DNA from 3 places in the Rhizobium sp. B21/90 genome. Region 3 is predicted to be linked to each of the others. Evidence: riboswitches for the same ligand, from Rfam matches in the RefSeq annotation. Region 3 holds a riboswitch; each other region holds the start of a gene.
The links. A riboswitch is a leader RNA that binds a small molecule or an ion and turns the genes downstream of it on or off. The one in region 3 is predicted to bind cobalamin.
Positions count from the first base shown of each region.

Region 1: it holds a riboswitch for cobalamin, as region 3 does, so the genes downstream of both, cobU (bifunctional adenosylcobinamide kinase/adenosylcobinamide-phosphate guanylyltransferase) here and bluB (5,6-dimethylbenzimidazole synthase) in region 3, are expected to answer to the same signal.
Region 2: it holds a riboswitch for cobalamin, as region 3 does, so the genes downstream of both, J5278_RS23500 (ABC transporter substrate-binding protein) here and bluB (5,6-dimethylbenzimidazole synthase) in region 3, are expected to answer to the same signal.

Region 1 covers NZ_CP072162.1:1,888,067-1,892,345, forward strand. The annotation lists gene J5278_RS08945 (chloride channel protein) at 1-1,585, opposite strand, end outside; cobalamin riboswitch at 1,751-2,142, shown strand; gene cobU (bifunctional adenosylcobinamide kinase/adenosylcobinamide-phosphate guanylyltransferase) at 2,294-2,818, shown strand; gene cobW (cobalamin biosynthesis protein CobW) at 2,883-3,869, shown strand; gene cobN (cobaltochelatase subunit CobN) at 3,996-4,279, shown strand, end outside.
Region 2 covers NZ_CP072163.1:1,175,674-1,179,952, reverse strand. The annotation lists gene J5278_RS23505 (iron ABC transporter permease) at 1-488, opposite strand, end outside; gene J5278_RS23500 (ABC transporter substrate-binding protein) at 485-1,501, opposite strand; cobalamin riboswitch at 1,682-1,910, opposite strand; gene J5278_RS23495 (phosphodiesterase) at 2,162-2,983, shown strand; gene J5278_RS31200 (hypothetical protein) at 3,029-3,163, opposite strand; gene J5278_RS23490 (TonB-dependent siderophore receptor) at 3,279-4,279, shown strand, end outside.
Region 3 covers NZ_CP072162.1:2,041,071-2,045,349, forward strand. The annotation lists gene J5278_RS09695 (GFA family protein) at 223-618, shown strand; gene J5278_RS09700 (DUF1003 domain-containing protein) at 650-1,180, opposite strand; gene J5278_RS09705 (PD40 domain-containing protein) at 1,367-2,197, shown strand; cobalamin riboswitch at 2,236-2,436, shown strand; gene bluB (5,6-dimethylbenzimidazole synthase) at 2,480-3,169, shown strand; gene J5278_RS09715 (DUF2865 domain-containing protein) at 3,173-4,279, opposite strand, start outside.

The DNA.
Region 1 (4,279 bases), 150 kb from region 3:
TGAAATCGCCAAGGCCGCGATCGCCATCGTCCTGGTCGACGGGGCTGGCGTATATTTCCGGCACCAGCACCATGCCGGCATATTTCTCCGCATCGTCCAGCAGCACGACCCGCTGGGTCGAGCCGATCGGGAAATCATGGCGGAAGTCGGCGATGCTGATGTTGACGTTGGCGCTGCGCACGTCGGGGCGCATCATCCGGGCGACGGTCAGGTTGCGGATCCAGCCGACATCGTGGGCGCTGCGGATGCTCTCGCCCCGAAGGTGGAAGCGCCAGGTGGCAAAGGAGTAACCGAAGGTGGTGCGCACCACGAGCGACGAGGTGATGACGGCGGCAAGCACCAGCGCGGTGATCGGAAAGTCGCCCGTTATTTCCAGCGCCAGGAAGGTCATCGTCAGCGGGCCGCCGATGACTGCTACGGCCAGCGAACTCATGCCGACCACGGCATAGATGACCGGCGTCAGCGTCGCGTGATCGAAGTAGGGCGCGGAGTAGGCGAAGATCTTGCCGAGCAGGGCGCCCATGAACAGCGAGGCGAAAAACAGGCCGCCACGGAAGCCGGAGCCGATCGAAACCGCCGAGGCCAGCGACTTCAGCAGCAGGATGCCGATCAAGGCCGGGATGGCGATATCGCGGCCGAGATTGAGATGCAGCGCACCGTGGCCGGCCGACAGCACCTGCGGCGAGATCAGCGCGAGCATGCCGACGACGATGCCACCGAGTGCCGGGCGGACATACTGGGGGATGGCGCTCTTGCGGGCCAGCTCCTCGATGAAGGAGACGCCCTGCATGAGCAGGATGCCGCAACCGGCGCAGACGGCGCCGAGAAGCAGGGCCGGAATGTAGTCGGCCGGCACGACGCTGCCGAAATCTCCGATGTCGATCATCACGTCGCTGCCGGCGAGCAGGCGTGCGACCAGCGTTGCGACGAGGGCGGAAACGACGACCGGGGTCAGGGTGACGATGGTGTAGCTGCCGATGATCAGCTCGAAGGCATAGAAGGCGCCTGTGAGGGGGGCGCTGAAGGCTGCGGCGATGGCTCCGGCCGCACCGCAGCCGACAAGGGTGCGAAGGTCGCCGCGGCGCAGCTGCAGTTTCAGTCCGAGTTTCGAGGCGATCCCGGCGGCGATCTGCGTATAGCCGGCCTCCAGCCCGACGGATGCGCCGAAACCGTTGGATATGAGGTTCTGGATGGAGACTAGAATGCTATCGGTCAGCGACAGCCGGCCGCCGTGAAGCGCGTTGGCCTCGATCGGGTCGATCATCGGCTTTTTGCGGGTCTTGGAGAGAATGAACAGCATCAGCCCCAGCAGCACGCCGCCGGCAATCGGCGCCAGCAGCAACAACAGCTTGTTGTCGATCACCGCGCTGCTCAGCCTGCCGTCATCGCCGATACCGTAGATCAGCATGTGCATCTGGCGAGAGATCAGGCTCATGGCCGTCACCGCCAGCCCGGACGTCACGCCGACCAAGGCGCCGGCTATGACGAGGCCGACTTCGCTCTGTCGCAGGATCGCGCGCATCCGCCCGGCTTCGAAAAGCGACCGGAGGGTGCGAAAGCGGGGCGCATGGAATCGTTGAAGCATGGCGTTACGCATGAAAGAGAGGCGGTTGTTTAAAGCAGGACGTCTTTACACTGGCAATTGCGACAAAAAGACCGCCGCCGGGAATGATTTCAGCGCCGTTTCAACACATATATGGCAGAAACCGAATTCGTCGATCAGTTGACTTGCATAAGGCGAAGGCCTAATCCTGAACGCATAACGGAAGGTTCCCGCGCCGTGAAAACGGTATGGGATCAAAAGGGAATGTGACCGGGCGGACCCATACAGGGCGCTCCTATCGCAGCCGACCCCGCGACTGTAGAACGGTCAGGGTCTTTCGTCCGGTGTTCCGGGACGACGGGTGATGTTCTGCAATGGTGCAGGCGGGCCTGAAGTCGAAGGCATCGGAAAAGCCACTGGCGTGGCATCATGATTTACCGGGGTGGGACGCCTCTTCATCTACGAATCGTCCGCCTTTTCATGATGACCTGCCGGGAAGGCGAGAGAGACCCGTGATCTCCGGCCGGAACGATATCCGTCGTTTCGGCCGGAGATTGCAACCGTGAGCCAGGAGACCTGCCATCCGTGCCGGGCGAAAAGCCCACCCTTTGGGACGTCGTCCCGCTGCCAGCACGGAGGTTGTCATGGCTGAACGTTTGCTTTTGCGCGTCATTGCGGCGCGCTTGCCTGATCCGAACTGTTGCACGCTTGCAGCTTCGCGCAGAACCGCGTGAGGATCGGAACAACCTGATGTCATCCCCAACATTCGGAACGGCCCTCGTGCTCGGCGGCGCGCGCTCCGGCAAGTCGTCTTTTGCCGAGGCGCTCGTTACAGGCTCCGGCCTCGACCGCCATTACGTCGCCACCGGCCGAGCCTGGGATGCCGAGATGGCGGAGCGCATCCGCCAACACCGCGTCGATCGCGGCGAGGGCTGGACGACGCATGAGGAGCCGCTCGATCTTGTCGGCACACTCGGTGCCATCGACGCGCCCGGCCGCGCTGTTCTTGTCGATTGCCTGACGCTGTGGGTCACCAACCTGATGATGGAGGAGCGCGACATGGCTGCCGCCTTCGCCTCACTCTGCAAATTCCTGCCGGGCGCAAGGGCGCGCCTGGTGTTCGTCTCCAACGAGGTCGGCCTCGGCATCGTGCCGGAAAACCGCATGGCGCGGGATTTTCGCGACCATGCCGGACGTCTCCACCAAATGATCGCGGCTGAGGCCACCGACGTCTATTTCGTCGCCGCCGGACTGCCGCTGAAAATGAAAGGCTGATTCATTGCAACAGAAAATTCCCGCCACCGTCATCACCGGCTTCCTCGGGGCCGGCAAGACGACGATGATCCGCAACCTGCTGCAGAATGCCGGCGGCAAGCGCATCGCCCTCATCATCAACGAGTTCGGCGATCTCGGCGTGGACGGCGACGTGTTGAAGGATTGCGGTGCCGAGAACTGCTCTGCCGACGATATCATCGAGCTCACCAACGGCTGTATCTGCTGCACGGTCGCCGATGACTTCATTCCGACGATGACTCAGTTGCTTGCCCGCAACCCGCGGCCCGACCACATCGTCATCGAGACATCCGGCCTGGCGCTGCCTCAGCCGCTGGTGGCGGCCTTCAACTGGCCCGACATCCGCACTCACGTGACGGTCGATGGCGTGATCACCGTTGTCGACAGCGTTGCCGTCGCTGCCGGCCGGTTTGCCGACGACCACGACGCCGTCAATGCGGCGCGGGCGGAAGATGCCTCGCTCGACCATGACAACCCGATCGAGGAACTGTTCGAGGACCAGCTGACCTGCGCCGACCTCATCGTGCTCAACAAGACAGACCTGCTGGACGCCGCCGGCATTGCGGCCGTGCGTGCCGAGGTCCAGTCGCGCACCGAGCGCAAGCCCCCGATGATCGAGGCTCGCAACGGCGAGGTTTCGGCAGCCGTGCTGCTCGGGCTCGGGATCGGCACGGAGGCCGATGTCGGCAACCGCCTGTCCCACCACGAGATCGAGCATGCCGACGGCACGCCGCACGACCATGACGAGTTCGACAGTTTCGTTGTCGACCTCGGGCCTATCGCCGAGCCGGTCACGTTTATCGAGCGGCTGAAGACAGTCATCGGCCATCACGACGTGCTGCGTCTCAAGGGGTTCGTCGATGTGCCGGGCAAGCCTATGCGGCTGCAACTGCAAGCCGTCGGCAGCCGTGTCGACCATTATTTCGACCGAGCCTGGACGCCGGGCGAAGTCCGCGCGACGCGTCTGGTGGTGATCGGGCTGCACGATATGGACCAGGCGGCGGTACGCAGTGCGATCGAGGTGCTTGTTTGATGGTCTTTGCCGTGGCTTACCCCGCTCTGTCACTGCGTGACATCTCCCCCCTCGTGGGGGAGATGTCCGACAGGACAGAGGGGGGCGCCGCCCCGTGCTAGAACCCGCCCATCGGGGAGGTGCTACATGCATCTTCTCCTAGCCCAGAAGGGCTCGATATCCGATGGCGACGAGGCGATCGACCTCGGTCAATCGCCGGGCGATATCCTGTTTCTGTCGGCAGCCGATACCGAGCTTGCCGCTATCGCTGCGGCTTATGCCCACAATGACGGCACCCATTCGCTGCGTCTGGCAAGCCTGCTCAGCATGAAACATCCGATGTCGGTCGATACCTATGTCGAGCGGACGGCGCGGCATGCGAAGATGATCATCGTCCGGGCGCTCGGTGGCGCCAGCTATTTTCAATATGC
Region 2 (4,279 bases), on a different replicon from region 3:
ATGATCCGCTCGCCCGACCCGCCTGCCCCTGAGGCCAGAATGCCCACCAGCGTAAAGGCGACGACGGCCCCGATGAATGCTCCGCCGGACAGCCCGAGAACGTTTGCGCCGAGCCCGAGGATCGTGATGCAAACTGCCCCTGTCGAGGCGCCTGCCGAAATGCCAAGCACATAGGGTTCGGCCAGCGGGTTGCGCAGCAGGGCCTGGAGCACGGCGCCGCAGAGCGCCAGCGAGGCTCCGGCACTGGCTGCAACCAGTGCCCGGCTGAGACGGTAATCCCAGACGATGCCTTGGTGAATACGGTCGATTGCAAAGCCCGTGCCGAAGATGCGGTTCGACACAGCCTCTGCCGTCGTCTGCAGCGGGATGGAGATTTCCCCGATGGAAACGGCAAGGCTGATCGAAAATCCGAGGACGACGATGGCGGCAACGGCGAGCGCTGCAAGCGCCCACCATCTACGCCGTGTTACGACTGCGCTGTTGCTCACCGGGCCAGACCGAAGGACCTGATGCCATTTGCAAGAACCTCGATGCCGTCGATCGTCCGGATCGTCGGGTTCATGGACTGCGCATCCATCATCACAAATCGTTTGTTCCTGACGGCGTCCATTTCGCTGGTGACGGGATCGTTCTGCAGGAAGTCCAGCTTCACCTTGGGATCGTCTGCCGCATAGCGGCGGCGATCCATGGTGGCGATGACGATGACGGCCGGGTTCGCCTGGGATATTGTTTCCCAGCCGACAAGCGGCCATTCCTCCTCGGTGGTCACGACGTTGCGCGCATCGAGGGCCTTCATCATATAAGCGGGGGCACCGTTCTTGCCGGCTATGAAGGCATCGCCCCTGACCTCTTTGCTCGAGAACCAGAAGACGATCGGCAGGTGCTTGGCGGCCGCACCCTCCACGGATGCCACAGCGGTGGCCTCGCGTTTCCTAAGGTCGGCGATCAGGGCATCGCCGCGGTCCTTGATATCGAAGACTTCGGAGAGCTGGGCGATCTCCTGATAGACTAGATCCATGCTGAACATCTGCTTGCGGACCCCGTCTCCGCCGTCGGAATTGACTTTGGCGACACAATCAGCCGGCGAGATATAGGTATTTATTCCGAGGTCGGAGAATTGCTCCCGCTTACCGACGGAACCCTGCGGTCCGACATGCCACTCGAATTCCGCAGCCACCAAGTCTGGTTGGCGTCCGACGACGGATTCGAAGCTCGGATCGTTGTCGGCCAGCCTTTTGATCTTGCTGTTGGCCTGTGCATATTGAGGAAGCACGGGACCCACCCAGACCGCCGTGCCGACGATCTTGTCGGCAAGGCCGAGAGACAGGAGAACTTCCGTCATCCCCTGGCCGATGGACACTATCTTCGAAGGCGCCCTGGCAAAGGTCACCTGTTGACCGCAATTGGTTATGGACAGCGGATAGACCGTTGCCGCGAATGCGGGGGCGGCCATGCCGAGAAGCCCGCAGGCAAGCGTAATGCTGGACAGAAACTGACGCATGAAAAATATCTCGATTTTATGGGAAAGCGAGTGCCCTGGTGCTGCAGGTATGCGGCAGCGAGGCAAGCTGCGGTTGCCACGTCAGCTGTCGGAAGCCCAATCGAGCCGGAGATGCGCCAGGCTATGGCGAAAATTCAAATGAGACATATCTGTTCCTTTCCGGGCATCCCCGCCCGGGTTCATGGGATAGCGCTTGACGGCAGGTCTCCTGACTTGCGGATATGCGCCGATCATCTGTCTTCCCGCGAAACCTTCGCAGTGACATGGCCCTGAGGCCCTGGGATGAGCAGCAATCCGCTTACAGTTGCGGGGGCAGTCACGGTCTTGGTCCCATTCGGGTGGCCCTCACCGTGTTCCCTATTAATCCCCTTGGAGTCATCCTAAGGGAACCGTCGATGGCATCTATGACAGGCCTGCAACGGCGGTCAAGGTGGGCGGGTCTCGCAAAATCTCGCACAGGTCGGAAATCCATCATTGCTTTATATTATGTTATAACGTTACATTACTAGTAAAATGCAGGCAGTCAAGTGTCTTGTCGCGTTAGCCAACAAACAGACTGCTGACGCAAACCTGTTGCAAACGACGTGCAGGGTCTGGAATGTACGTACCGGAAAGGTGCCCGACGAAAGGCATTCCGGGAATCGCAGGCAGGAGTAGCGCATGAGCAAAATTATTATATTCACCGACCTGCACATGGTCCTGGAGGGAGAGACGATCATCGGCCTCGATCCCTATCAGCGCCTTTCAAGAGGGATAGATCATGTCAACCTGCATCACCGCGATGCTGAGTTTGCGGTGATGACGGGTGACCTCTCGCACCGCGGCAGTCGCCAATCCTATGCGAGACTGCGCGAACTGCTCGACACGCTCGAAATTCCCGTCCACCTGCTGGTCGGAAACCACGACAACCGCGAAAACTTCATTGCCGCCTATCCCGAAAGCCCGCGTGACGAGCACGGTTTTATCCAGCAGCGGATCGAGACCGAAAACGGTGTCATGCTTTTGCTCGATACGCTTTGCGGACCGCCCTACGTCTCGCCGGACGTTCATGCCGGGGTGCTGTGCGACAATCGGCTTGCCTGGTTGAAGCAGAACCTCACTCGTGCCGGCGACCGGCCCGTCTACATCTTCATGCATCACCCACCGCTCGACACCGGGTTTCCCGGGATGGACAAGATCAAGCTCCGGAACGGCGAGGAGTTTTACGATATCCTTGCCGAATACGGCAATGTCCGCCACATCTTCGCCGGCCATGTTCACCGTACGATTGGCGGCTCCCATCGCGGTATACCTTTCTCGGTATTCAAGAGCCCGGTCCATCAGCAGCCGATGGTATTCGATACGGAAGATACTTCCCTCTCCGTCGATGAACCGGGCGCCTACGGCATCGTTTTCCTGAAACCGCAGGGATGCCTCGTTCATGTCGAGGATTACGAACTGTCCAACCATTCGATATCGGGCAGCGACGCACTCGGTAACTGAGACATATGCCCTGACGTCGGACTATGCCGCGTCGCCGCCTCGTCTTTAGGCCGCTTCCATGGCACCGACGCTGACCGGCAGGTCAGCGTTGGTGTTTTCACGTGCGCATCCTCCGGTTGCCGCGCGCGCCTCGGCAAGACCGGTGGAAAGATCGGAAAATTTGTAGGCAATAGTTGACATCGGGAGTCAACAAACAATACAGGAGTTAACCAGTCAACTTATTGATCATGGTCGTTGGTCGGTATTCCGTAGACTTTTCAGGTATTTGATAGATTGATTGCAGGGGGCTGCCGTGATGTTTCGCGAGGCTAGGACGACTGTATCGCCGGTGGGCACATCCTTTACGACGACCGTCGGACGTCTGATGATCGCGTTTCTGTCGAGTTCGACGCTGCTTGCCGCAACCCCGGTTTTCGCTCAGTCAGGCGACGCGGAAGCAACCACGCTCGCCAAGATCACCATTGCGGGCCAAGGCGACCGAGCTGGCACCATTGACAAGACGATTGTCGCAAAGAGTTCCCGCTCCAGCAGCAAGACCGACACCCCGCTTCTCGACGCGCCGGCCTCGGTTTCCGTCGTCACCGCCAAGGAAATGAAGGAGCGCGGTGTCACCAACCTCGACCAGGCGCTGGCCTACACGCCCGGCGTCTCCACCGATATCTACGGCTCCGACGACCGCTACGACCACTTTTTGATCCGCGGTTTCTACCAGACGACCGACGGCTCTTTCCGTGACGGGCTGCCGATGCGTGTCGGCGGCTCCTTTACCGCCAGCCGCCTCGAGCCCTATGGCATGGAACGGATCGATGTGCTGAAGGGGTCCAACTCCACGCTGTTCGGCCTTTCCGGCCCCGGCGGTATCGTCAATGCGCTCACCAAGGTGCCGCAGGACAAAGACTTCGGCGAGATCTATACAACGGTTGGGAACGGACATGTCGAAACCGGCACCGACTTCGGCGGAGCGCTCGACAAGGATGGCATCTGGACCTACCGCATGACTGGCAAATGGCAGAATGCCAATGCCGGCATCGACCATACCAACGACGATCGCGTCTATGTCGCGCCGGCGCTGACCTGGTCGCCGGATGCCGACACCTCCGTCACCATCCTGACGGATTACAACAAGCGCGACGGCAACCCTGGCCATGCCATTCCCTACAAGTCTGGGATCGATTCCGAGACCTATCTCGGTGAGCCCGATTTCGACAGGGTCGACACCATCGAGCGCAATGTCGGCTATCAGCTGCGCCACGATTTCGGCAACGGTTTCGAGTTCCGGCAGAATGCCCGCTACAC
Region 3 (4,279 bases):
ACCTTGGCCGACGGACCCGGCTGTTTGGTGCGGCCATGGCAACGACGGGGGGAAAAGGTGGCTTAATGCCCTGTTAACCGTCTTTCGACGAGGGCATGCCGGGAGCATTCAGCAAAGGGTCTGCTATCAGCGTGGCTGATGCTGCAGTCATGAAATCTGAAGTTGACAGCTGCATGCCGCACCATCAGGATGATACCTAACGACAAGGATCGAGAAGGCGCTATGAAGGACGACCATACCGGATCTTGCCTTTGCGGCGCGGTGAAAATACGGACGACAGGTCCGCTCAGGGATGTGGTCGGGTGTCACTGCTCGCAATGCCGCAAGCAGACCGGCCTCTACTTCGCCGCCACCAACGCGGCGACCGACCACCTTACGGTCGAGGGCGGTGAGAATGTCAGCTGGTATCGCTCCAGTCCCGCTGCCAGCCGCGGGTTCTGCAAGACCTGCGGTTCCGCGCTGTTCTGGGTCGCCGACGATGCCGACCAGATCTCGATCATGGCCGGCCTGTTCGATGATCCGAATGACCTGAAGATGGGTCATCACATCTACTGCGCCGACAAGGCAGGCTTCTACGGCCTCCACGACGGTCTGCCCCAGTTCCCGAAATCCGACTAGCCATCGTCCGCAAGGGGCAGTCCCGCAGACGCTAGGCCTTTGCCTCCAGCAGCCTCGTAATGCGGCCCACTTCCTCCCTGAGGGCCGACAGTTCGGTCAACACCTGCAGGTCGATCTTCTCGTGCAGCGACAGGACTTCCAGTTCGGCCTTGAGGTTGACTTCGTAGTCCTTGGCAGCCTCGAAGCGGTCGCGTTCGGTCTGGCGGTTCTGCGACATCATGATGATCGGCGCCTGGATGGCTGCGATCATCGAGAGGATCAGGTTGAGGAAGATGAACGGGTAGGGATCGAAGGCGCGTGACGAGAGCAGGATGGTGTTGAGCACCGTCCAGGCGACCAGGAACAACAGGAAGGAGACGATGAACGCCCATGATCCGCCGACGCGGGCAATCCCGTCTGCGAGCCGCTCTCCGACGGAGGCATTTGCGGAAAAGGCGGCGTTGACATCCGTCGAGATGATCTTGCGTTCGCGGGCTCGCTTCAGCACCCGCTTCTCGATGACGCCGAGATCGTCCGACGATTTATCGAAGTGGGTGTGAAAGAAGTTCGGGAGATTGGGCATGCGTGGCTCCGATGCTGGTTAGCGGCAGTATTCGGTTGCCACGATGAATTGCAACGGCAAAACATGGGAATGGCGATGCCTCACGCAATCGCGTCCGGTCGAGCCAGTTGATGTCCGTTGGGCGAGCCGTTAAAACCTCCGCGGTCGCTGTTTGGTTCGGGCGCCGGCTTCGAGGATGGGTGAGACATGCGCAGTTCGGTCGAGATCTTCAACATTGCAACAGGTCAGAGGCGGGTCGTCTGGCAGACCGATCGTCTCGTAGAGGCGCCGAACTTCGCGCCGGACGGACGCTACCTGCTCGTCAACGATGACGGGCTTCTCTACCGCCTGTCGCTCGACGGGCTCGCCACTGTCGAGCGCGTCGATACAGGCTTTGCCAACCGTTGCAACAACGACCATGGCATCTCGCCCGACGGTACGCTGATCGCGCTCTGCGACAAGGTCCAGTACGGCAAGTCCTGCATCTATCTCGTACCGGCGGAAGGCGGCGTTCCCAGGCAGGTGACGGCAAACCTGCCGTCCTACTGGCACGGCTGGTCGCCCGACGGAAAGCATGTCAGCTACTGCGGCATTCGCGGCGATCTCTTCGACATCTACACGATCTCGGTCGAGGGCGGTGCGGAGACGCGGCTGACCCATGGCGAGGGCCGCAACGACGGGCCGGACTGGTCGGCCGATGGCGCGTGGATCTATTTCAACTCCAGCCGGACGGGCCGTATGCAGATCTGGCGGATCCGGCCTGACGGTCGCGACCTGCAGCAGGTGACCGACGACGAGTTCGGCAACTGGTTTCCCCATCCATCGCCGAAGGGCGACAAGGTCGTGCTGCTCTCCTACGACGGCGACGTCTTCGATCATCCGCGCGATCTCGACGTCCGCCTGCGCCTGATGGACATGGATGGCGGCAACATCACGACGTTGTTCGAGCTGTTCGGGGGCCAGGGGACAATCAACGTACCGAGTTGGTCACCCGATGGCGAGGAGTTCGCCTTTGTCCGGTACGAACCGGAGCGCTGAGCAGGCCTGCGATCCGCTTGCCATCGCTAGCCGGATCGCGCATATCTCCTTCATCAGGTGCCCGCCCAGGCGGGAGAATCGGGAAGCCGGTGTAAATCCGGCGCGTGCCCAACGCTGTAAGGCGGATGGCGATGCAGGGGGAACGGTCAGTTCTCCGATATGCCACTGGTTTCGACCGGGAAGGCAGCATCGCCAGATGAAGCCGAGCCAGAAGACCGGCCTGATAAGATAGACTGATCCCGCGAGGACGGCGGGCGGTTGGCATTGTTGGGGATATAAACGATGCGACCTGACTGCAGGGACGATCTCGTCCGCGCACAAGCCTTTTCCGTCGCCGAGCGCGACGCCATCTACCATGCGATCGAAACGCGCAGGGACGTGCGGGACCAGTTCCTGCCGCAGCCGCTGCCGGACGACCTGATCGCAAGGCTGCTGGGCGCTGCCCATCACGCGCCTTCGGTTGGCTTCATGCAGCCCTGGAATTTCATTCTCGTGCGCGACGCCGGTATCCGCGAGAAGGCTTTCGAAGCCTTCGAGCGCGCCAATGGTGAGGCAGCGCTGCAGTTCGAGGGTGCCCGCCGCGAGAGTTACCGGTCGCTGAAGCTCGAGGGGATCCGCAAGGCGCCGCTCAGCATCTGCATCACCTGCGATCCGGATCGTGCCGGGCCCGTCGTGCTCGGCCGCACCCACAATCCGCGCATGGATGCCTATTCGACAGTCTGCGCCGTGCAGAATCTCTGGCTTGCGGCGCGCGCCGAGGGTGTGGGCGTCGGCTGGGTCAGCATTTTTCACGACGCCGATATCCGGGCGCTGCTCGGCATACCGGAGCGGATCGAGATGATCGCCTGGCTCTGCCTGGGGTTCGTAGACGAGCTCTATGGCGAACCGGAACTCGCCGTCAAAGGCTGGCGGCAGCGATTGCCGCTGGAGGATCTGGTGTTCGAGAATGGCTGGGGCCGGCCGCAGGGCTGAGGCCTATTGCTGGGGCTGCTCGCCGGGTACGGCCGGACGGGTGAGGTCTAGTTTGCGCTGGTCGGGCTGCAGGAATGCCGGGCCGACCTGGCGGACATTGCCGGCTGACGGATCGTACGGCCGTTCCACCGGCGGCGCATCGCCCTTTGCGGGTGCGGTCGGCACGGCCGGCGGCGACTCTTTTGGAATGATCGTCGTGATCGAGCCTTGCTGCGTGCCTGCGGCTGGCGGCTTTGTCAGTGCGTTCTGCCTTCGCATTTCCTCGTAATAGGCCGGCAGATTGCAGGTGCAGCTGGTCTTTTCGTTCGGCGGCCGTTTGCGGAAGGCGAAGGCGTAGGGCATGGCGCTGTAGGGGGTGCCCGACGAGGCGGAGACCATCGCCGATGTTTCCTGATCGGGCAGGCGGTGGAAGAACAACTCGGTCTTTACGCCCGGGCACATCCTCGCGCAGGTTTCGCCATCCCGCTGGAAATCGCCGGGCGATGCATTCTGGGTCATCGGAAAGAAACCGCCATCGCAAGTGCGCACACAGACCGTGCGGACATTGCCGCCGCCATAGGATTGACCGAAGGCGTAGCTCTGGATCGGCGATTGCGGTGCCGGTTCGTTGCCGGATGGACCGCCGCTGCTGTCCAGCGTCGTTGCCCCTGGGGTTGCGGGGTAGCTGGGCTCGATGCCTGCCTGCGGGGCCGGGCGGTTGGTGATGATGGTATCGCCGCTATCCTGATCTTCGCAGCCGTTGGCGCGCAGCGCTGCGGAAAGCTGGTTGCGCGTGGGTCCTTCCGAAACGTCTCCGCGCTGGATCTGGTCGCGCTTGGCAACGAGATACTGCAGGTTCTCCTGCATGCGCTGCAGGGTATCCTCGATCCGCGCGCAGGTGCCGTCGTCGTCACCGTTTATGATCACCATGCTGCCGGACGAGCACTCGTTGTCCTCAAGGTCGTTCTCGACTTGGCGCAACTCGGATATCTGCTGGGCGATGGCGGTGCGGTATTGCCGGAGCTGGCGGTTGGTGCCGACGGTTTCGCTGAGATTGGCCATCTGGCCGCGCAGGTCGTCGCAGATTGCGTTCGTCTGGGCAGCCAGTGGCGCTGCCATCGCCAAGGATGC